4 regions of the Neorhizobium sp. BETTINA12A genome follow, and region 1 is predicted to be linked to each of the others. Evidence: predicted binding sites of a transcription regulator. Region 1 holds the regulator's gene; each other region holds the start of a gene.

The links. Region 1 encodes LexA, which represses DNA repair genes until DNA is damaged. Its sites were predicted from a motif close to TGTTCNNNNTGTGTTCNG; they were not measured.
Region 2: a site for LexA is predicted at 3,404-3,421, ahead of MOV61_RS07585 (YifB family Mg chelatase-like AAA ATPase). Genes of this name have one in related genera too.
Region 3: a site for LexA is predicted at 1,468-1,485, ahead of MOV61_RS22295 (glycosyl transferase). Genes of this name have one in related genera too.
Region 4: a site for LexA is predicted at 1,529-1,546, ahead of MOV61_RS23475 (sel1 repeat family protein). Genes of this name have one in related genera too.

Annotation. Positions count from the first base shown of each region.
Region 1 is NZ_JALBGW010000018.1:1,110-6,289, reverse strand. Features, by position in the region: gene gltA (citrate synthase) at 1-1,037, opposite strand, end outside; gene MOV61_RS07775 (ComEC/Rec2 family competence protein) at 1,326-3,833, shown strand; gene lexA (transcriptional repressor LexA) at 3,814-4,533, opposite strand; gene MOV61_RS07765 (VOC family protein) at 4,734-5,180, shown strand, end outside.
Region 2 is NZ_JALBGW010000017.1:36,459-41,638, reverse strand. Features, by position in the region: gene ugpE (sn-glycerol-3-phosphate ABC transporter permease UgpE) at 1-581, shown strand, start outside; gene MOV61_RS07600 (sn-glycerol-3-phosphate import ATP-binding protein UgpC) at 583-1,683, shown strand; gene MOV61_RS07595 (cupin domain-containing protein) at 1,792-2,295, shown strand; gene gshB (glutathione synthase) at 2,370-3,320, shown strand; gene MOV61_RS07585 (YifB family Mg chelatase-like AAA ATPase) at 3,515-5,050, shown strand; gene cysK (cysteine synthase A) at 5,165-5,180, opposite strand, start outside.
Region 3 is NZ_JALBGW010000122.1:8,715-13,894, reverse strand. Features, by position in the region: partial or broken gene MOV61_RS22305 (ribonuclease HII) at 1-81, opposite strand, end outside; gene MOV61_RS22300 (PA0069 family radical SAM protein) at 251-1,408, opposite strand; gene MOV61_RS22295 (glycosyl transferase) at 1,541-2,059, shown strand; gene moaB (molybdenum cofactor biosynthesis protein B) at 2,063-2,611, opposite strand; gene MOV61_RS22285 (4-(cytidine 5'-diphospho)-2-C-methyl-D-erythritol kinase) at 2,608-3,537, opposite strand; gene MOV61_RS22280 (tetratricopeptide repeat protein) at 3,543-5,180, opposite strand, start outside.
Region 4 is NZ_JALBGW010000139.1:5,602-10,781, forward strand. Features, by position in the region: gene MOV61_RS23465 (hypothetical protein) at 76-300, opposite strand; gene MOV61_RS23470 (DUF2147 domain-containing protein) at 873-1,211, opposite strand; gene MOV61_RS23475 (sel1 repeat family protein) at 1,735-2,001, shown strand; gene MOV61_RS23480 (pyridoxal phosphate-dependent aminotransferase) at 2,192-3,301, opposite strand; gene MOV61_RS23485 (LysR family transcriptional regulator) at 3,348-4,241, opposite strand; gene MOV61_RS23490 (hypothetical protein) at 4,586-4,939, opposite strand.

The DNA of each region.
Region 1 (5,180 bases):
CGTTCCAGTTCCATCGCGACCTGCAGCAGCGGATCGTCCTTGTGGCCGAGTTCGCCGAGCACTTCATGCGTGGTCTTCTGCATGATCTTGGCGCGCGGATCGTAGTTCTTGTAGACGCGGTGACCGAAGCCCATCAGGCGGAACGGATCGTTCTTGTCCTTGGCGCGGGCGATATATTCCGGGATTTTGTCGACAGAGCCGATTTCCGTCAGCATGTTGAGCGCAGCTTCGTTGGCGCCGCCGTGAGCCGGGCCCCAGAGGCAGGCAATACCGGCCGCGATGCAGGCGAACGGGTTGGCGCCCGACGAGCCGGCGAGGCGGACCGTCGAGGTCGAAGCGTTCTGCTCATGGTCGGCATGCAGGATGAAGATGCGGTCCATGGCGCGCGACAGCACCGGATTGACCACATACTCTTCGCACGGAACCGCAAAGCACATGCGCAGGAAGTTCGACGCATAGTCCAGGTTGTTCTGCGGATAAACGAAGGGCTGGCCGATATGGTACTTGTAGGCCATCGCGGCAAGCGTCGGCATCTTGGCTATCATGCGCAGCGAAGCGACCATGCGCTGGTGCGGATCGGTGATGTCGGTGGAGTCGTGATAGAAGGCAGACAGCGCCCCGACACAGCCGCACATGACGGCCATCGGATGGGCGTCGCGGCGGAAGCCGGTGAAGAAGCGGCTCATCTGCTCATGCACCATCGTGTGATGGGTCACGCGATAGTCGAAGTCCTTCTTCTGGGCAGCGGTCGGCAGTTCCCCGTAAAGCAGCAGGTAGCAGGTTTCCAGGAAGTCGCCGTGCTCGGCGAGCTGTTCGATCGGATAACCGCGATGCAGCAGGATGCCGGCGTCGCCATCGATATAGGTGATCTTGGATTCGCAAGACGCCGTCGAGGTGAAGCCGGGGTCGTAGGTGAAGGTGCCGGTGTGCTTGTAGAGAGCGCCGATATCGACCACATCGGGACCGATGGTCCCCGACTTGACCGGCAGATCGACTTGTCTGTCACCGATTACCAGATTTGCGCTTGTTTCCGTCATGCTGATCCTCCAACCTTTTGGCGGCATGGCGCCCTAAAAGCGCCACAAGAATTAAGCGTCCACCAGTTTAGCTATATGATCCTAAAGCTGATGCCAAGCTGTCGTGACGGCATTTTGTGCAGCGCGAAAAATTATTGAGCAACAGCTTTTGCTTGGATGTCCAACTTCCTGTTGCATGCCCTTTCGGTGGCTCGGAATTCCCGATATTTAACCGCCAGTTGACGACCGAAGAAGAAACGCGCAGGTTGTATTGCCGCATGTCTGGCGGTGGGGCGGACAGAGCGTTTCATGCCGGAGGAAAATGCATTTCCGACGCATGCCAAGGCAGGGAAACTGATATCCCGGCCGCCGGACCCCCGCATAAACACAAGCGCTCCCGACTCGGGCAAGCTCCGAAATCTGGCCGAGCTTTTCCCCGCGATCGAGCGCCGCCCGCCGGTCCATACGCTGGACGGGGGCTTTCGCCGCTCCGCGAGCCGGCGCCTCGATCGGTTGCTACGCAGTTTCCCGATCATGCTGGAAGAGGAGATGGTCTATGGCCATGGCTTCCTTTTCCTGCCGGTCGTCGTCGGGGCAGGGGCCGTCTGCTGGTTCGCACTGCCCTATAACCCTGCGTTCTGGCCGTTTTTCCTCGTTTTTTGCGTATGTACGATCTTCGTGATCGTCTCGCGCCACCGCTCCGGCACGATCCATCTCTTGCCGCTCGGTGTCGCGCTCTTTCTGGGCGGCATGATGCTGGCACAGTTCGAGACGTGGCGGCGGTCCACCGTCGTTCTCGATACGCCGGTGACAACCGAACTTGCCGGCGTGGTCGAGCGCAGGGAGATCGATGCCCAGGGCCGTTGGCGCTATGTCGTCCTTATCGACCGGACATCCAATCCGGAAGTCAGGCGCCCGCCGGAGCGTGTATCGCTGCTTGCAAGGTCTCGACATGAGCCCGCCCAGATCGGCGAGACGATCAGCGGCCGCGCGCGCCTTTCACCACCCTCCGGACCTGCACTGCCTGGCCTCAACGACTTTGCCTTCTCCTCCTATTTCGACGGCATCGGCGCGGTCGGATTTTTTTATGGAGCGCCGAAAAAACAGGCTGCCGGTCCGTCGACCCGGAGCTGGATTGCCGACATCGAAAGCCGGCTTTTCGATCTCCGCAGCGCAATCGCCACCCGTATCCGCGAGACCGTGCCGGGAGATTCCGGCGCCTTTGCCGCGGCAATCGTGACGGACGAACGCCGGGCAATCTCCAAGGGAACGACCGAAGCTTTACGGCTTTCGGGATTAGCCCATATCGTCGCCATTTCCGGACTGAACATGGCGCTCGCCGCCGGTATCTTCTTCGTCGGCGTGCGGACCGTGCTCGCGGTCTTTATGGGCTTCGGCCACGCCTATCCGGTGAAGAAGATCGCCGCACTCGGCGCCCTGATAATGGTCACCGCCTATTACCTGATCTCCGGTTTCGGCGTTTCGGCCGAGCGGGCCTACATCATGATGGCAATCATGCTGGTTGCCGTCCTCTTCGACCGACCGTCGATCAGCCTGCACAATGTGGCGCTGTCCGCGCTCGTCATCATCGCCATGTCGCCCTCGGAAATGCTCGGGCCGAGCTTCCAGATGTCGTTTGCCGCCACCGTTGCCCTGGTCGCCGGTTACGCGCTCTGGAAACAGAGGGCCGAGGGCCGCGATCCTCAGCCTCTGCCGTTCCGCCACCGCATGGTGATGCCGATCCTGGCATCGTGGAATTTCGCAGCCGGCGTCTTCGTCACCTCGCTGATCGGCGGCGTTTCGACCGCGATGTTTTCGGTCGAGCATTTCCATCGCATCGCCACCTATGGCCTCGCCGCAAACCTGGCAGCCATGCCGATCATCTCCTTCGTGGTGATGCCGGCCGGTCTGGTCGGCATGCTACTGATGCCCTTCGGCCTTGATGCTCCCTTCATGAAGCTCATGGGCCTTGGCCTGGAAGCGGTGATCGCTATTGCCGGGCACGTGGCTGCCTGGGGTGGCGATGTCGGGATAGGCCGCCAGCATCCATGGTTCCTGACGGTCTCAACGGCAGGCTTCCTGCTGCTGACCCTGCTCAGGACGAAGCTAAGGCTGATCGGTCCGCCGCTGATGGTGACCGCTCTGCTGCTTTCCTGGCATGAGCGATCGACGCCTCTGGCGGATATATTGGTCTCGGAAGACGGGACAATGGTGGCGCTCGTAAACGGGGAACGGGTTTCCACCAACCGCACCCGCCCGCCTGATTTCATCTACGACCAGTGGAAGAGGGCGCTTCTGCTCGGCGACCCGACCAAACCGGACATGTCGCCGGCCAGGGACAAGCCGCCCGACCGCAAACCAGCAGGCGCAAAAAACGATAAGCGCCGCGAGTTGACCTCGGCGGAACTCGAAACAGTGAGGTTGCGAATAAGCCAGGTGACTTCCGACCGCTTCACCTGCGAGCCTAAGGCCTGGTGCGCCGCAAGCACGGGCAATGCCATCATCGTGGCCGTAGAAGACGGCCGTTACGCCGGCGCTGCCTGCGACGCCGCCGATCTTGTCATCGCCCCGCGGGCACGTTTCGACCGATGCCGGTCCGGCGGACTGATGATCAATGGCGCGACGCTTAGAAAGACCGGCGCGCTGGAGATTTCGCTGAACGGCACGGGCGACATGCGACGCTGGGAGGTCCGTGCCGCAATGGCGGCCGAGGACCGGCCCTGGACTAGGCACCGCCACTACGATTGGCGAAGCCAGAGTTTCGACAACGCGTTGCCGGAACCGCTCCGGCAGCTAATCAGTGATAACGGCGGATGAGGCCGACGAGCTTGCCCTGGATCTTCACCCGGTCAGGCCCGAAAATGCGGGTCTCGTAGGCGGGGTTGGCGGCTTCGAGCGCGATCGAGGCGCCGCGGCGGCGAAAACGCTTCAGCGTCGCTTCCTCATCGTCCACCAGCGCCACGATGATGTCGCCGGGATTGGCCGTCGTGCCGTTGCGAATGATCACGGTGTCGCCATCGAGAATGCCTGCCTCGATCATCGAATCGCCCTTGACCTCCAGCGCGTAATGCTCGCCGGAGCCGAGCATCTCGGCCGGCACGGAGATGTCGTGCGTGTTGTTCTGGATCGCCGAGATCGGCACGCCGGCGGCGATGCGGCCCATGACGGGAACGGTCGTGGCGTTCGACGAGCCATCGTTGGCCGCGAGTTTCTGAGGTGCTGCGGCCGGCTGCGGTTTGCCGAGGCTGCCCTCGATGACGCTGGGCGAAAAACCGCGCCGCGGCTGAATGCTCGGCGAATAGGCTTCCGGGAGCTTGATGACTTCCAGCGCGCGGGCCCGGTTCGGCAGGCGGCGGATGAAGCCGCGCTCCTCGAGCGCCGTGATCAGACGATGGATTCCGGACTTGGACGCAAGGTCGAGCGCGTCCTTCATTTCGTCGAATGACGGCGGGATACCGGATTCTTTCATGCGTTCGTGAATGAACAGAAGCAATTCCTGTTGTTTGCGCGTGAGCATCTTTTGGCACCCTCAGAGTCGGAAACAAATCCAGAACGGACACTATATGTTCCATATGTGTTCCGCAAGTCCCTAAATTTCTGTGAAGTATGATGATTTTTTCTTCATAGATGCGTGCCAGATATCTGGTGTCACACCACTTGCGCGGCGCCAGCCCGCTGCCAAAGTAGCTTTGCGATTCCAATTCAGGGGGCCCTCGCGTGAACGCAAGACCGATCGATCATCTCGTGCTGCCGGTGGCGGGACTTACCGCTGCGCGTTCCCGGCTCACGGAGCTCGGTTTTACAGTTGCGCCGGATGCTTTTCATCCTTTCGGCACCGCCAATGCTTGCGTGTTCTTCTCGGATGGGACCTACCTGGAGCCGCTGGCTCTTGCCAACCGACGCCATGCGGGTGTTGCGGCAAAGCGCGGCAACGTTTTCACGGCTCGCGATCTCGCCTTCCGCAAGACGTCCAACCGGCAGGGCTTTTCCGCTCTCGTTGTCGCGACCCGCGATGCGATGGCCGATCATGCGCGTTTCAAGATGCGCGGCGTTTCGGCAGGCGACGTGCTGGAATTTTCCCGCGGCATGATCCTGGCCGACGGTTCCGAGACGCAGGCGAGCTTCCGGCTGGCATTCGCCGGCGATGACCGCGCGCCCGAGTTC
Region 2 (5,180 bases), on a different contig from region 1:
TCGGAAAAATTGCCATCTCGATCCTTTCCGCCTTTGCGATCGTCTATTTCCGGTTTCCTTTCCGGCTACTGGCTTTCTGGATCATCTTCGTCACCCTGATGCTGCCGGTCGAGGTGCGCATCATGCCGACATACAAGATCGTTGCCGACCTCGGCATGTTGAATTCCTGGGCCGGTCTGACCGTCCCGTTGATCGCATCGGCCACGGCGACCTTCCTGTTCCGCCAGTTCTTCATGACAGTCCCGGACGAACTTCTGGAAGCGGCCCGTGTGGACGGAGCCGGCCCTATGAAGTTCTTCCGGGACATCCTCCTGCCGCTCTCGCGTACCAATATCGGCGCGCTATGCGTCATCCTCTTCATCTATGGCTGGGTTCAGTACCTTTGGCCGCTCCTGGTGACCACCGACCCCGGTTATTACACGCTGATGATGGGGATGAAGCGCATGGTCACGGCGCAGGACGGCGTCATCGAGTGGCAACTCGTCATGGCGGGGTCCGTACTCGCCATGCTTCCCCCCATCCTCGTCGTGGTTTTCATGCAGCGGTTGTTCATCCGCGGGCTTACTGAAACGGAGAAATAACATGGCTGGCATTCACATTTCAGAGGTTTCAAAAGTTTATACCGGCGGCGTAAAGGCCGTAAGCTCCGTCTCTATCGACATAGCCGATGGCGAGTTCATCGTCCTTGTCGGTCCGTCTGGCTGCGGAAAGTCCACGCTGTTGCGCATGGTCGCGGGGCTGGAAGCCATCTCTGCGGGCGAAGTGAAAATCGCCGGCCGGGTCGTCAACGAGGTCGAGCCGGCCGAACGCGATATCGCCATGGTGTTCCAGAATTACGCGCTCTATCCGCATATGACGGTGTATAACAACCTGGCCTACGGTCTGAAGAACCGCGGTACGCCGAAGGCTGAGATCGACGCGCGTGTCGCTGAAGCGGCCCGCATGCTGGAGATCACCCAGTATCTGGAGCGCAAGCCGCGCGCGCTTTCCGGCGGCCAGCGCCAGCGCGTCGCCATGGGCCGCGCCATCGTACGCAAGCCGGCAGCCTTCCTGTTCGACGAGCCGCTCTCCAACCTCGATGCGAAACTGCGCGTTTCCATGCGTGGCGAAATCAAGCGCCTGCAGCGCCGCCTCGGCACCACGTCGATCTACGTCACCCACGACCAGCTCGAAGCCATGACGCTCGCCGACCGCCTCGTCGTTCTGAACGGGGGAGAGATCGAGCAGATCGGTGCGCCGCTGGAAGTTTACCACGCACCCGCCTCTACCTTTGTGGCAAGCTTTATCGGTTCGCCGGCCATGAACCTCGTCAAGGGGGAGTTGCATGGCGACAAGCTGGCGATCGGCCCGGCGATGATCAGCCTCAACGGTTTTGCACCGACTTCGGGCGCCGTTACCGTCGGCGTCCGCGCTGAGGATCTGCGCATCGCGCGCGACGACGAAGAGGCCCTGCCTTTCCGCCTCGAATATACCGAGGAACTGGGCGCCCAGCGACTGATCCACGGCACCGTCGGCGATCAGCAGATCACTGCCGCCGTTTCGCCGGAGATTGCGCTCTCTGCGGAAATGCGCATCGCCGTCGATGCCAAGCGCCTGCACTTCTTCTCGCTCGATACGGGCAAGCGGCTGCCGGGCAACGTACCGGCGGAGGCAAAGCTCGCGCCGGTCGAACCGGTTCTCTAAAGAGAGTGCGAAAATCAGGCCGATCGTTAAAATTGTACGATTGGCCTGAACAGCAGCCTTACTCTTTGCCGCTACATTTTCCCGGAATTGGCAGCTTTTGGGGGAAAGATGAGTTGGCATGTCCTCGCCGCGACCGCAGCGGCAATCGCATTCAGATACAGGTCAGACACGCCGGAGAAACCGAAGGTTAAGGCGTTCATCGGCGCCTGCCCGCATTCTTTGGAGATGAAGCCGATGCCGATCGAGCCCACATGGGTGCTCGCCGGTGATCCGCGCGCGCGTGCCGCCTCCCACTCCACCGCAGAAGACGATTGCGCCACGACCGGCGTGTGGGAATGCACGGCCGGCGAGTTCCGCTGGTACTTCCATTGGGACGAAACGGTGGTGATCCTTGAGGGCGAAGTGCACGTGACTGCCGATGACGGCACGCAGCGCACGCTGACGGCAGGCGATGTCGGCTATTTCAAGGGCCGGACCTGGGCCACCTGGCGCATCGACAACTATCTGAAAAAGGTAGCATTCATCCGCCGGCCTTTCCCGAAGCCGATCGCCATGCTTTTCCGGCTGCGTAACATGTTGCGGGCAAAGACGCAGGTCGGCATCTCCGCGTGATATCGGCCGATTGCAGTTGCCTTTGGGGGCTCGCCATCCTACATCAGGCGGGCCAATCCTAGGGGGCTGAAGTCATGGCGAAAATCCGCAAGGTCGCGTTCCAGATGGACCATATTTCCGGCATCAGCATTGCCGGCGATTCCACCTTCGCCATGGCGCTCGAAGCGCAGGCGCGTGGTTTCGAACTGTTTCACTATACCCCCGACCGCCTGACCATGCGCGACGGCAAGATCTTCGCTGCCGTCGAACCGCTGCAGGTGCGCGACGTCAAGGGCGATCATTTCACGCTCGGCGACAAGGAGCGCATCGATCTGTCGGAGATGGACGTGGTGCACCTGCGCCAGGATCCGCCCTTCGACATGGGCTATATCACCTCGACCCATCTGCTTGAGCGCATCCACCCGAAAACGCTTGTCGTCAACGACCCCGCCTGGGTGCGCAACTCGCCGGAGAAGATTTTCGTCACCGAATTTGCCGATTTGATGCCGGCAACGCTGATCAGCCGCGATCCGGGCGAAATCGCCCGCTTCCGAGAGGAGATGGGCGATATCATCCTGAAGCCGCTCTACGGCAATGGCGGCGCCGGGGTTTTCCATTCCGCCCGGGACGACCGCAATTTCACGTCGCTGCTCGAAATGTTTGGCCAGATGTATCGCGGCGAACCTTATATCGCCCAGGCCTATCTGCCGGCCGTGCGCAAGGGCGACAAGCGCATCCTTCTGGTCGACGGCGAACCAGTCGGCGCGATCAACCGGGTTCCCGCCGAACACGACAGCCGCTCCAACATGCATGTCGGCGGCCGCGCCGAGGCGACCGAGATCACGCCGCGCGAGAAGGAAATCTGCTCCCGCATCGGACCCGCCCTGCGCGAACGCGGCTTCATCTTCGTCGGCATCGATGTCATCGGCGACTACATGACCGAGATCAACGTCACATCCCCGACGGGCATCCGCGAAGTCAAGAAGTTCGGCGGCGCCGACGTCGCAAGCCTCCTCTGGGATGCAATCGAGGCAAAACGCGCCTGATGGAGGCAGGCGTTTCGGATACGGTTCGCCTTTGTTCTCGCGCTGCAACCGCCCGCAACCCACTTGCAGCGGATGCGTGAAGTTGTTCGATTAATGTTCTTGTTTCATTCTTATTTCTATGCCAGATTGCAATTCCTGGCACGGAAAGCGTGTATCGCTGGCGTCCTGGACATGAGGTTAGGGGCGGGGTGGATATGGTTTCGCGCGTCAGCACAGTTGCGTTCCAGGGCATAGAAGGCGTTCCGGTCGACGTGCAGGTCATGGTCGGGCCGGGCAAGATCAACATGCATATCGTCGGCCTGCCGGACAAGGCGGTAGCCGAGAGCCGCGAGCGGGTGCAGGCGGCTTTGCATGCCTCGGGCCTTGCCATGCCGCCGAAGAAGATCACCGTCAATCTGGCGCCGGCCGACCTTCCGAAAGAAGGATCGCATTTCGACCTGCCGATCGCGCTGGCGCTGATGGCGGCGTTGGGCGCCGTTCCCGGAGATGCACTCGCCGGTTATGTCGTGCTCGGAGAACTGAACCTCGACGGCACGCTTGCACCTGTGGCCGGGGCGCTTCCGGCGGCAATCGCCGCAAACGCTCTGGGAAAGGGCCTGATCTGCCCGGCTGACAGCGGCGCGGAAGCTGCCTGGGCAGGGGCCGATATCGATATCATCGCGCCACGCAGCCTGATCGCGCTCGCAAACCATTTCCGCGGCACCCAAGTCATCTCGCGTCCACAGCCGGCAATCCGCGCCTTGCCTGCCAATCTGCCGGATCTCGTCGACATCAAAGGTCAGGAAACCGCCAAGCGGGCGCTGGAAGTCGCCGCCGCCGGTGGCCATAATCTTCTGATGGTCGGCCCTCCCGGCTCCGGAAAATCCATGCTCGCCGCTCGGCTGCCGTCGATCCTGCCGCCGCTTTCGGCTGCCGAACTGCTGGAAGTGTCGATGATCCATTCGATCGCCGGCCAGCTTTCCGGCGGCAAGCTTTCCGATCGCCGGCCTTACCGCACGCCGCACCATTCGGCCACCATGGCAGCGCTCGTGGGTGGCGGCCTGCGCGCAAGGCCCGGGGAGGCATCGCTTGCCCATCACGGCGTGCTGTTCCTCGACGAATTCCCGGAATTCTCTCCGCAGGCGCTGGACGCGCTCCGCCAGCCGCTGGAGACCGGCGAATGCATTATCGCCCGCGCCAACCACCGGGTTTCCTATCCCGCCAGTATCCAGCTCGTCGCCGCCATGAACCCATGCCGCTGCGGCATGGCGGGCGAACCCGGCCATTCCTGCGCACGTGGACCAAAATGCATGTCGGACTACCAGGGCCGCATTTCAGGGCCGCTGATGGACAGGATCGATATCCGCATAGACGTACCGGCAGTCTCGGCCGCCGATCTCATTCGCCCGAGGCCGGCGGAAAGCAGCGCGGATGTCGCCAGGCGCGTGGCGGCCGCGCGTGACAGGCAGCGGGAGCGGTTCGAACAGGCCGGTTATCCGCGCGTGCTCACCAATGCCCGCTGCTCGACGGCATTGATCGAGAAGATAGCCGAACCCGATCCCGGCGGTCTCCAGCTGCTCAGGGATGCGGCGGAAAAGCTCAAGTTCTCAGCCCGCGGATACCACCGCATTTTGAAGGTCGCCCGCACGCTCGCCGATCTTGACGGCAAGGATACCGTCGGCCGCCTCCATCTCGCCGAGGCGATTTCCTATCGCATGGCCGGCGAACGGCTGGCGACGGCCGCGGCGTGAGAGCGAGTGAGCAGTGAATAGTGGGTAGTGATTAGTGGATGGAGCTCGGCAGCTTGTATGCCGCCCGCTTTGCCCGACACTACCCACTACCCACTACCCACTACCCACTACCCACTAATTCCCCAACCCT
Region 3 (5,180 bases), on a different contig from region 1:
CACAAGTTCCAGACTGAAATCCGGAACCAGCGGAATGTCTTCGAAAAGCATCGGAGAATCGGGCGACGTGCGAGGTAACATGGCGGCAACCTCGCACGTCGTCCCGACCTCCTGCAACCCCCGGCCAAGCGATTGCGGCGTCGCTATCCACCGAGGGGCGGCGGTGGAACCGGGGTATTTTTCCGACACGGGGGACAGGGCGGGCCGCGTCGGAAATGGGAAATTAAAATCGAACCGGAATAAAGTCCGGTCAGAGCAGCGAGAGCTGGATGCCGCCGCCGTCGGGGCGGAGGAAGATGTCGTCGCGCAGCGGCAGGCCGCGCCGGACCATGCCGAGCCGTTTGGTCGCCATCTCGAAACGGCGGCCGATCTGCCAGGCATAGGGACCGGCGCCCTTCATCCGCTTGCCCCATTCGGCGTCGTAATCCTTGCCGCCGCGCATCGAGCGGACGAGAGACATCACATGCCGGTAGCGGTCCGGGTAGTTCTGCAGCAGCCAGTCGCGGAAGAGGGGGCTCACTTCCAGCGGCAGGCGCAAAAGCACGTAGCTTGCCTCCGTCGCCCCGGCCGCATGGCCGGCGTCCAGGATACGCTCGATCTCATGATCGTTGAGCGCCGGAATGACGGGTGCCACCATGACCGCGGTCGGAATGCCGGCATCGGTCAACGCCTTGATGGCAGTGAGGCGCTTGGGAGGGGTCGAGGCGCGCGGCTCCATAGTGCGGGCAAGCTTGCGGTCGAGTGTGGTGACCGAAATCCCGACCTTCGCGAGCCCCTTGGATGCCATGTCGGCAAGAATGTCGATGTCGCGGGTGATCAGCGCCGACTTGGTGACGATCGCGACGGGATGATTGGCCTTCTGCAGCACTTCGAGGATCTGCCGCATGATCCGCCATTCCCGCTCGATCGGCTGATAGGGGTCGGTATTGGTGCCGATCGCGATCGCCCGCACCTTGTAGTCCGGGCGGCTCAGCTCCCGTTCGAGCAGTTTCGGCACGTCAGGCTTGGCGAACAGCTTCGATTCGAAATCAAGGCCCGGGGAAAGCCCCATGAAACTGTGCGTCGGCCGGGCAAAGCAGTAGATGCAGCCATGCTCGCAGCCGCGATAGGGATTGATCGAGCGGTCGAACGAAAGGTCCGGCGATTCGTTGCGGGTGATCGCGGTGCGCGGCTTTTCCACCTGCACCTCGGTCCTGAACGGTTCGAGCTCCTCCAGCGTCTGCCAGCCGTCGTCGAAGGCCTCGCGGCGCTCCTCCTCGAAACGGCCGCTCGGATTGAGCCCCGCGCCGCGTCCGCGACGCCGGTCGATCTCCACCCGAAGACCGGAGGATTGGACCAACGCATCGGCAATATCGGCCGTATGAGCAGGCGCGAAAGCGTCCTGCCGCAATTGATGCAGCTCGTTCATGGGTTAGCTCCTGAAGGGGAAATCCCCGTTCCTGATGATTAAATTCCTAGCGCTGAAATGAGAACATTGCAAGAACAAAATTCGCGGCCCGCGTTTCTGGCGTTCCGTGTTGCTATGCGTTACATGTCAGGAATGCTGACTGTCATCATGGAATGCCGCGATCAGGAATCCGAGCTGGCGCAGACGCTCTCGGTGCTCGTTCCCGCTGCGGTAGAGGGGCTTGTGAGCGATGTCGTGGTGCTCGATCACGGTTCGCGGGATGGTTCCTCCCGCGTTGCCGATGCGGCCGGCTGCCGTTTTTATGGCCATTGGGATATCAAGGATATTTTGCGCGGCGCCCGGGGAGAATGGTTGTTGCTGGTCGAGCCCGGCTCCCGGCCGCAGGGCGGCTGGATCGATGAGGTGATGGAATATATCGCGCTCAACAAGCAGCCGGCCCGCTTCGCGCCGGCCCGCAATTACCGGCGGCCGTTCTTCAAACGCATCGGTCGTGCCGTACCGCCGCTGGAATACGGCATGTTGCTGCCGAAGCGGCAGGCGATCGCGCTGGCAAAATCGGGAATGAACCTGGAAACGCTGGCGCGCGGCCAGAAGGTGTCGAAGCTTTCGAGCGAGATGATCCCGGCCTGGGTGGCGGCTGCGGTCAGGTAGCGCCTATTTGCCGCCGCGCTTCAGGTGCTCGTCGAGCCGTGGCATGATCTCGATAAAATTGCAGGGCATGTGGCGGTAGTCGAGCTGCGCCTTCAGAATGCCGTCCCACGCATCCTTGCAGGCGCCGGGCGAGCCCGGCAGCACGAAGATGAAGGTGGCGTTCGCCACCCCGCCGGTCGCCCGCGATTGGATCGTCGACGTGCCGATCTTGTCGTAGGAAATCCGGTGGAACACTTCCGAAAAGCCGTCCATGCGCTTTTCGAACAGCGGCTCCAGCGCCTCCGGCGTCACGTCCCGGCCGGTAAAGCCCGTGCCGCCCGTGGTAATCACCACGTCGATATCCGGATCGAGCGTCCATTCCCGCACCTGGCCGGCAATCCGGTCCTTGTCGTCAGGCACGATCGCCCGCGCCTTGAGCTGGTGGCCGGCTTCGGTGATCCGCGCCACCAGCGTATCGCCGGACTTGTCGTCGGCCGCCGTGCGCGTGTCGGAGACGGTCAGCACGGCGATGCCGACGGGGATGAAGGAACGGGTGTCGTCGATCCGGTTCATGGGGTTTTCTCAGGGCTTTGGCCAACGGTTCTCACCGCCTGAAAATACCATTCCGGCTTCTGGCCGTTAAGGTTCTCCATCGCCTTTTCCGCCGCTTCGAAGGAAGGAAATATCCCGAAACAGGTGGCGCCCGAACCGGACATCCGCGTCAGCATCGTGCCTTCCGCGCCGATCAAGCTGGAAATCTGGTCGATTTCGCGCACCAGCGAGCGCGCCGGCGGCTCAAGGTCGTTGCGCAGCATCTTCAGAAAGCTGATCCAGTCGCCGTCGAGCGCGCCGATCGGCGAATTGTCCTTCTGGGTCAGGCGACGGAAGATACCCGGCGTCGAGACCCCGACCAGCGGATTGCCGAGCACCAGCGACAACGAGGGCATGTCGGGAAGGGCAGTCAGCTCTTCGCCTATCCCCCTGGCCATCAGCGGTTCGCCCTTCAGGCACATCGGCACGTCGGCGCCAAGCGAAAGACCAAGCACTGCCAGTTCTTCGGCCGGCAGCCCAACGTTCCAGAAGCGCATCAGGCCACGCAGCGTTGCCGCCGCATCCGCCGAACCGCCACCGATACCGGCTGCAACCGGCAGGTTCTTTTCAAGATGAATGGCAACCGGCGGCGGCGAAACGCCTTTATTCTGCAGCGCCTTGCGCAAGAGATCGCGGGCTTTCAGCACGAGATTGCCATGCTTGCCCTCGACGGATGTCGGCAGCAGCGAAGCGAACCGGCCGGAAAAGGAAAGGCCGTCTGCGTCAGCATCGCTGAAGCTGAGCCGATCCCCCGTGTCGGCAAAGGTCACGATACTTTCGAGCAGGTGATAACCGTCGGCCCGCTGGCCGGTCACGTGCAGGGCAAGATTGATCTTGGCGGGCGCGAGTTCGAAAAGGTTCGCCTCGTCGGCGAACCGGCTGTCGGATGACAAATTGCCCAGAAACATAGGCGTCAGGATTTCTTGTCAGGATTGGCCGGCGCCGGCGGAGCGGGCGCTACGGGTTCGGACGGGCTGCGGTCGGCAGTCGTCGCGTTCGGATCGAGCGGGGGCAGGCCCTTCTCGATCTTCTCCTTGATCTGCTCGCGGTTGATATCCTCGCCTTCCGAGATCAGCGCCCGGTTCCACTGATAGACGGCTTCGAGCTTGCGCCCGACACGCCAGTAGGAATCGCCCAGATGATCGTTGATCGTCGAATCGCCGGCGCGCAGCTGCACGGCACGTTCGAGCTCGGTCACGGCATCGTCGAACTTGCCCATGCGGAAATAGGCCCAGCCGAGCGAATCGACGATGTAGCCGTCATCCGGTCGCGCATCGACGGCCCGCTTGATCATGCCGAGACCCTCGTCGAGGTTCTTGTTCATGTCGACCAGCGAATATCCGAGATAGTTGAGCACCTGCGGCTGTTCAGGGTTGAGCTCGAGCGCCTTACGGAAGCTCGGCTCGGCCTTCTCCCAGTTTTTCAGCCGCTCGTAGGCGATGCCGCGCTGGAAGAAGATGGTCCAGTCGCCCGGCTTCGGCACCGGCCCGATGACCTCGGCCGCCTTGTCGTACGTCTCGGCCATGGTCTTGTAGTCCTTGGCGTCGGAAAGCACGCTGCCGTAGGCGATATAGCTGCGGATGTCCGACGGATCGGATTCGATCAGCGATTTCAGGTGCTGCTTGGCCTCATTCACCTTGCCGGTGTCGGAAAGCGTCACGCCGAGCTGCAGTTCGGAAATGCGGCGCATCGGCGAATCGGCCGGAACGCTCGCATAGAATTTGATGGCGCGATCGGGCTGCTTGAGCTTCTCGGCGATGCCACCGAGCAGGATCAGCGTGTCGGCGCTCTTGGCGTCGAGCGCGTGGGAGATCTGCAGGTAGAGCGAGACCATGTCTTCGGCGCCCTGGCGGTTCAGCGCGCCGCCGATTGAAAACAGCACGCCGGCTGCACCTTCGGCAGCATTGCTCACCTGCTGCTGGGGCTTCTCGCCCTTTTCGATGCTCTGGCGCAGCGCCTTCAGCGGCGCATAATTGGAGACCATGCCGTCACCGACGGAGATCGCGTCGAGCGCCTTCTGCTTGTTGCCGGCAGCCGCTTCAAGACGCGCAAGCGCCATGACGGCGCGCATAAACGTGTCCGGCGCGGTGGCGACGGCTTCCTTGTTGGTGACGGCGGTGTTGAGATGCTGCCGTGCGGTGCCGATATCCCCGGTCACCAGCGCCATGGCGCCGAGATGGTAGTCGGTGAATACCTTGTACCAGGGCGGTCCCTTGAGGTTGTTGATGCTGGCCATCGCCTGCTTGCCCTTGCCGGCGCCGACATCCGCCCAGGCGGAAAGGAGCTGGTGGGTCAGCCGGTCGAGATCGTTCGGCCCCTCATAGGCAAGCACTTTCTTGGCGGTGTCGAACTTCTTGTCACGCAGGGCATCGAGGCCGCGGACGATCTTGGTGATCCGCTCGACGGCATTGTCATCCTTCAGCGCATTGGCCTCGGCGAGACCCTGGTCGAAATCGCCGTTGAGCAGCAGCGAGATCATCAGCCTCTCGCGGATTTCCAGGTTGGCGGGATCGAAAGCCAGCGCCTTGCGGTAAAGCGCGATCGCGGTGTC
Region 4 (5,180 bases), on a different contig from region 1:
TCAGAGTGTTCCGCGGCTCATGAGTTTGCGACCTGGCCTGCGGATTGTTGTTTCGGTGTTTTGAATGAGCTGCGGTTAGTTCGGGCGGTTTGCACCTTCATAATAGTCGCCGCGGCCGATCGGAGCCTGGATCTGGTTGGCAGCCTGTTGATCCTTCGCAATGCTGCCGGTCTGAACATGGTCGACAGTCGCGGAGGCCTTGGAGGCGCCTTCATAATAGTCGCCTTCAGCGAGGGCGACGGAAGCGAAAGAAGCCGAAGCGATAAGGGCTGCGGCGAATGCGGAAGTGATCTTGGTCATTGTCTTTATCCTTGGAGTATGTTCGGTTCGGTCTTGGGTCGAACCAGAGTGAATTTCTGTTTGCGATGCTGATATCGGACCGATCGGTTCGATCCGAAAGCCCCACTTTTGGCGACTGTTGTCAACGAAACGTTGACAGCCAAAATCGGCTTTTAAAAATGCACGTTAAAAGTGCTAAGCAAGCTAATTTTTTTGAGCCTGCCGTAAATAAACCGATTAAGTTACAATTTGGTAAGATAATTATCGACTAATATCAATAGCATAGATAGGTCGGACAGAATTTGCATCGCCTGCGTGTGTGTTTTGGCCGAATAAGGCTTTTTTGGGACTTTTGTGCGGCATAAATTGCGTTCAAGGCCTATTCAAGCTTTTCACAAAACTGTGACATCCAAAAATCCGCCGGACTTGGTGGTCAAATCCGATGCCGTTTCCGTGATCATGCTGCCTTTTGTTGGTGCGGCGCAGCAAAAAAATCAGGCAGTCCTTGACGTCGCGAGACGAAAAATGGCCGCGACCTTTGTCGGCGCGACCATTTCTGCACTTCTTATATAAGGAATATGGGCGGGCCGACCTTAGAGGCGTGTCCAGGTCTGCGATTTGCAAAAGATCGCGAGGACGCACCCCCTCATCTTCAACGAATTGCCGCTGACCGAGCCGGAACCGCTATAGGTCTTGTCGTCCGCCGGGTCGGTGATCTCGCCGCTATATTCGCCGTCCTTGCCGGAGAGCTTGCCGATCTGCTTGCCGGAATGTTTGCCGGTCTTCAGCGTCACGCAATAGGCGGTGTCGCATTTGCCGATCGCTGCGGTCTCGCCGCTGGCGGTTTTCCAATTGCCTTCAATCGGCTCTGCGGCCTGGGCCCCAGCTGCGGCAAGTGTCAGCGCGGCAGCAAGCATCAGTCTGCGCATCATGATTGTTTCCTCCTTTGCTTCCGCCGTCAGACCTTCTCAAGCGATAGACGGCGCGGTTTCCTCCAATTCGCACCCCTTTGCGCGAACCCGGTTTGAAATTTATCTTACCCGTACGTAAAGGTAAATATCGGATTGGCTTGGAAAACGGGGGATTTACAGCCTCGGGGAGGGGCCAGGTTTTCCACAGATCCACGATGCGACCCGGATTCGTAGTTAGCGATCAGTTTAAATCCGTTTCTAAATTTTTCGTAAAAATCTCCGCAAATTCCTTAAAATGCAAGGCATCCCATGTTTAACAAAAAGCCAAGTTTACCAAGCGTTTGTACTTTGTTTTCGTTGAATTAATCATGCTTTTTAGGCGTCTTTTGGAAGGTTGGGCGCATAGTGAAGTCATCAAACGAGCGGGAAAAACCGCCGGCCGGAAGGATCGAAACAGCCGCTTTAAGACGGCGATCCGGACGGAGCCCGAAAGGGCAAAAACAGGGCAGACGACGAACAACAGGCTTTAACAGGGATCAAACCGATGGCACGCTTTGAAATGAACAATTCCGGAATGGCCACCATGGGTGGCGAAACCCGCGCCGACACTTTCTGCGAAATGGGCCTGATGTACGCGACCGGCCGTGGTTGCGACGTCGATCTCGTTTCCGCCCACAAATGGCTCAACATCGCCGCGATCAAGGGCTCCGACCGCGCCGCCGAACTGCGCGCCGACCTGGCCCAGACGATGAGCAAGATGCAGCTGGCCGCAGCCCTTCGCGCCGCTCGCGAATGGATGACCATGCACTGAGCTCCTCGAGGGAGCGCTGTGGTCGAAGAATTTGACCGGCCCCGCAAGAGGGCCGGCGGGAGAACAATCCAAAAGACATCAACCCAAAAGGGGATCGGGAGACAGGGCGGTCGGGTCTGGACGGGGACGACGCCTGAAATTGAGACCGCGACCGGCAGGAACAAGGCCGGCGCGGTCATTTTCTTTTGGCCTATAAGCTCTTCAGCACCTTCGGCAGCGCTTCTTCAAGCAACGCCATGTCCGGCTCCGGTCCCGTGCTCACGCGGATGCAGCGGTTGAGCGGTGCGACACCCGGCATGCGGATGAAAACCCCGTGCTCCATCAGCCCATCGACGATCGAGCGCGCATAGGCGCCGTCGCGGCCGCAGTCGATCGCCACGAAATTGGTGGCAGACGCCAGCGGCTTCAGGCCGTTGGTTTCAGCGATGGCGGCGATCCGTTCCCGCGAGGCCTTGATCTGTCCGATCACCTGGGAGAGGTAGGCCTGGTCCTTGAATGCCGCGAGCGCCGAGGCGACGCCGATCCGGTTCATGCCGAAATGATTGCGGATCTTGTCGAAGGCCTCCGCCGTGCCGGGCGTTGAGATCGCATAACCCACCCGCGAGCCGGCCATGCCGTAGGCCTTCGAGAAGGTTCGAGTGCGGATGATGTTCGGCCGGTCGATCAGGGCGGCGATATCGGGCGTCGCGCCGGCTGGCCCCGTCTCGCAATAGGCCTCGTCGAGAATCATCAGGCAGGTTTCCGGCAGCGCCTTGGCAAACGCGACGATGCTGTCGGCATCCCACCAGCTTCCCATCGGATTGTCGGGATTGGCGAAATAGACGAGTGGCGCGTTTTCGCGGCGAACGGCTTCCATCAGCCCATCGAGATGCTCGCGGTCGTCGACATAAGGCACCGTCACCAGCCGGCCGCCGTGGCCTGCGACATGGAAGTTGAAGGTCGGATAGGCACCGAAGGAGGTGACGACCGGCATGCCCGGCTCGATCACCATCCGGACGATCAGCCCGAGCAGGCTATCAATGCCTTCGCCGACGGCAATATTGTTGACCTGACAGCCCAGATGCGCCGCAAGCGCCTGCTTGAGCTCGAAATTTTCCGGATCCGCATATTTCCAGGTGCTTGCGGCCGCTGCGCCGATCGCCTCGATGACGGAAGGCGCCGGTCCGAAACCGTTTTCATTGGCGCCGATGCGGGCCTTGACCATGAGGCCGCGATTGCGCTCGATGGCTTCGGGGCCGACGAAGGGGACGCTGGCGGGAAGGGCGCTGATCAGCGGTGTGAAGCGCGAGAATGCAGGCATGGATTTCAGTTCCGGTTCTCTAAAACCGGCACACAATAAGATCGATTCATCGGTAAGCAAGTCTGCTTGCTGCCGATTGCGCCCTCTCGCCGATGAATCTTCTCTCGTGGCCTTTGAAAAGCGCTCCAAGGCCTTCGATCACCTGGCGCACCTCCGGCCGGTGCCGGTCGTCGTCATTGGCGACGATCCACATCGTATAGGTGAGTTCTTCGATGATGCCGCCCTCGCGCACCAGGCCAGGGACCTCATCGCCGATGAAGCACGGCAGGACGCCGCGCCCGTTGCCGCCGGCAATCAGCCGCAGCAGCAGTTCCGGCGAATTGGTCCAGGTGCGGATATCGGCCTCGTGATGCTGAAACACCCATTTGTCGGCCGGCGAATGGGAGCTTTCGGTGCCGATCGAAACCCACGGCATGGTCTCGTCTTCGGCAAGGCTATACGCTCTATATATACAGTGTGAGACAGCGACCGATCGGCGGATCGCCACATTGCCGGATTCGGGCCTTCGGCCGACGATCCCGACATCCGCCTCGCGATAGGTGAAATCGAGCCCCTTGTGCAGCGACTTACAGCAGAGCCGGAACCGGTCCTCCTTGCCCCTGATCTCGGACGTATGATCGCTGACGAAACCGGAAAGCCAGGCGTCGGCGCCAATCGAGACGATCGGCAGCGCGAAGGCCTGCGCCTTCCAGTCGGCGATGCTGTCGGCCGTCTTCTGCATGGCACGGACATGTTCGAGCAGCGTCTCGCCGTCGGGCGCCAGCCGATAGCCCTGCTGGCTGCGCACGAAAAGGGTTCGGCCCGTCGTCCGTTCCAGCGCCAGCATCCGCCGGCCGATCGTCGGCGCGCTGAGGCCCGTGCGGGCGGCGGCGCCACTCAAGGCACCTTCGCTCGCCACATGCAGGAACAGTTTGAGATCATCCCAGCCCGCATCCGTCATGTGAGACACCTTATTGTTTCACCGGTGATCGTCCTATCGTTCATGGATGAAAAATGGCGTTCGCCGGCGCGTCTACAAGCCGTGCCGTAAACCACTAGCTCGATGGCATCACATCATAGATGGAGTGACTGCCATGTTTCTCAACCGGGTGAGGTTTTGGAAACAACTGAACAAGGAGAAGAATGGACGCTGCCGGACCGGACGGCGGGATCCGCTCGCCGATCCTCTAGAGGGCGCCGAATGGTGCGGGCTGTTATGGGCGGTGCCGCTTTTGTCGCGGCTGACGAACGGCAACCACAAGCGGCGGGAGAGGAACGCCCTCCGGTCGCGAGACTATCAGCCGGTCAGTGGCTGGTCTCGAAGTTCAGCCGGATCACGTGATGCAGAAATTCGGCATCGATCAGCATGTTGAAGCCGACGGTGACCTTCTCTTCCTCGCGGCGGATTACAGTGCAGCCGATGTCGTCATGGATGCCGAGGATCTCGAGGAAGAAGTTGTTGGGCACCGGCAGGTGCGGGCTGACCTCGAGTTCCGCGCCATAAAGCGAGATGCTGCGGATCAGGCAGCGGAAACTCGTCTTGGTGCTGAGATGATGCCCGACGAAGATGATCTTGCCCGGCCGATCGATCGAGAACTTCTCGAAAGCGTGCTCGCGTGAGCCGTCTGTTTTTGGGTCGTGGTCCATGTTCAAGGGCATGACACCCTCCTGTTGCGCTCCTAGGATGTGACTATATTCCTCGTCCGCTGACACATTCTGAAACGGAATGGTAAAATGCGACGGATAGCGGGAATATCGCCAAAAATCCGGCGTTTAAGTGCCTCGGAGGCGGTTTTTCCCTTTCGTGTGGGACAGCTGTGAACTCAAAGCCTGTAATCGGCCATGTCGCGTTGTTGACGGGCCGGTGTCGCGGGGATACCCCTTGCGATCGGATGAGTGG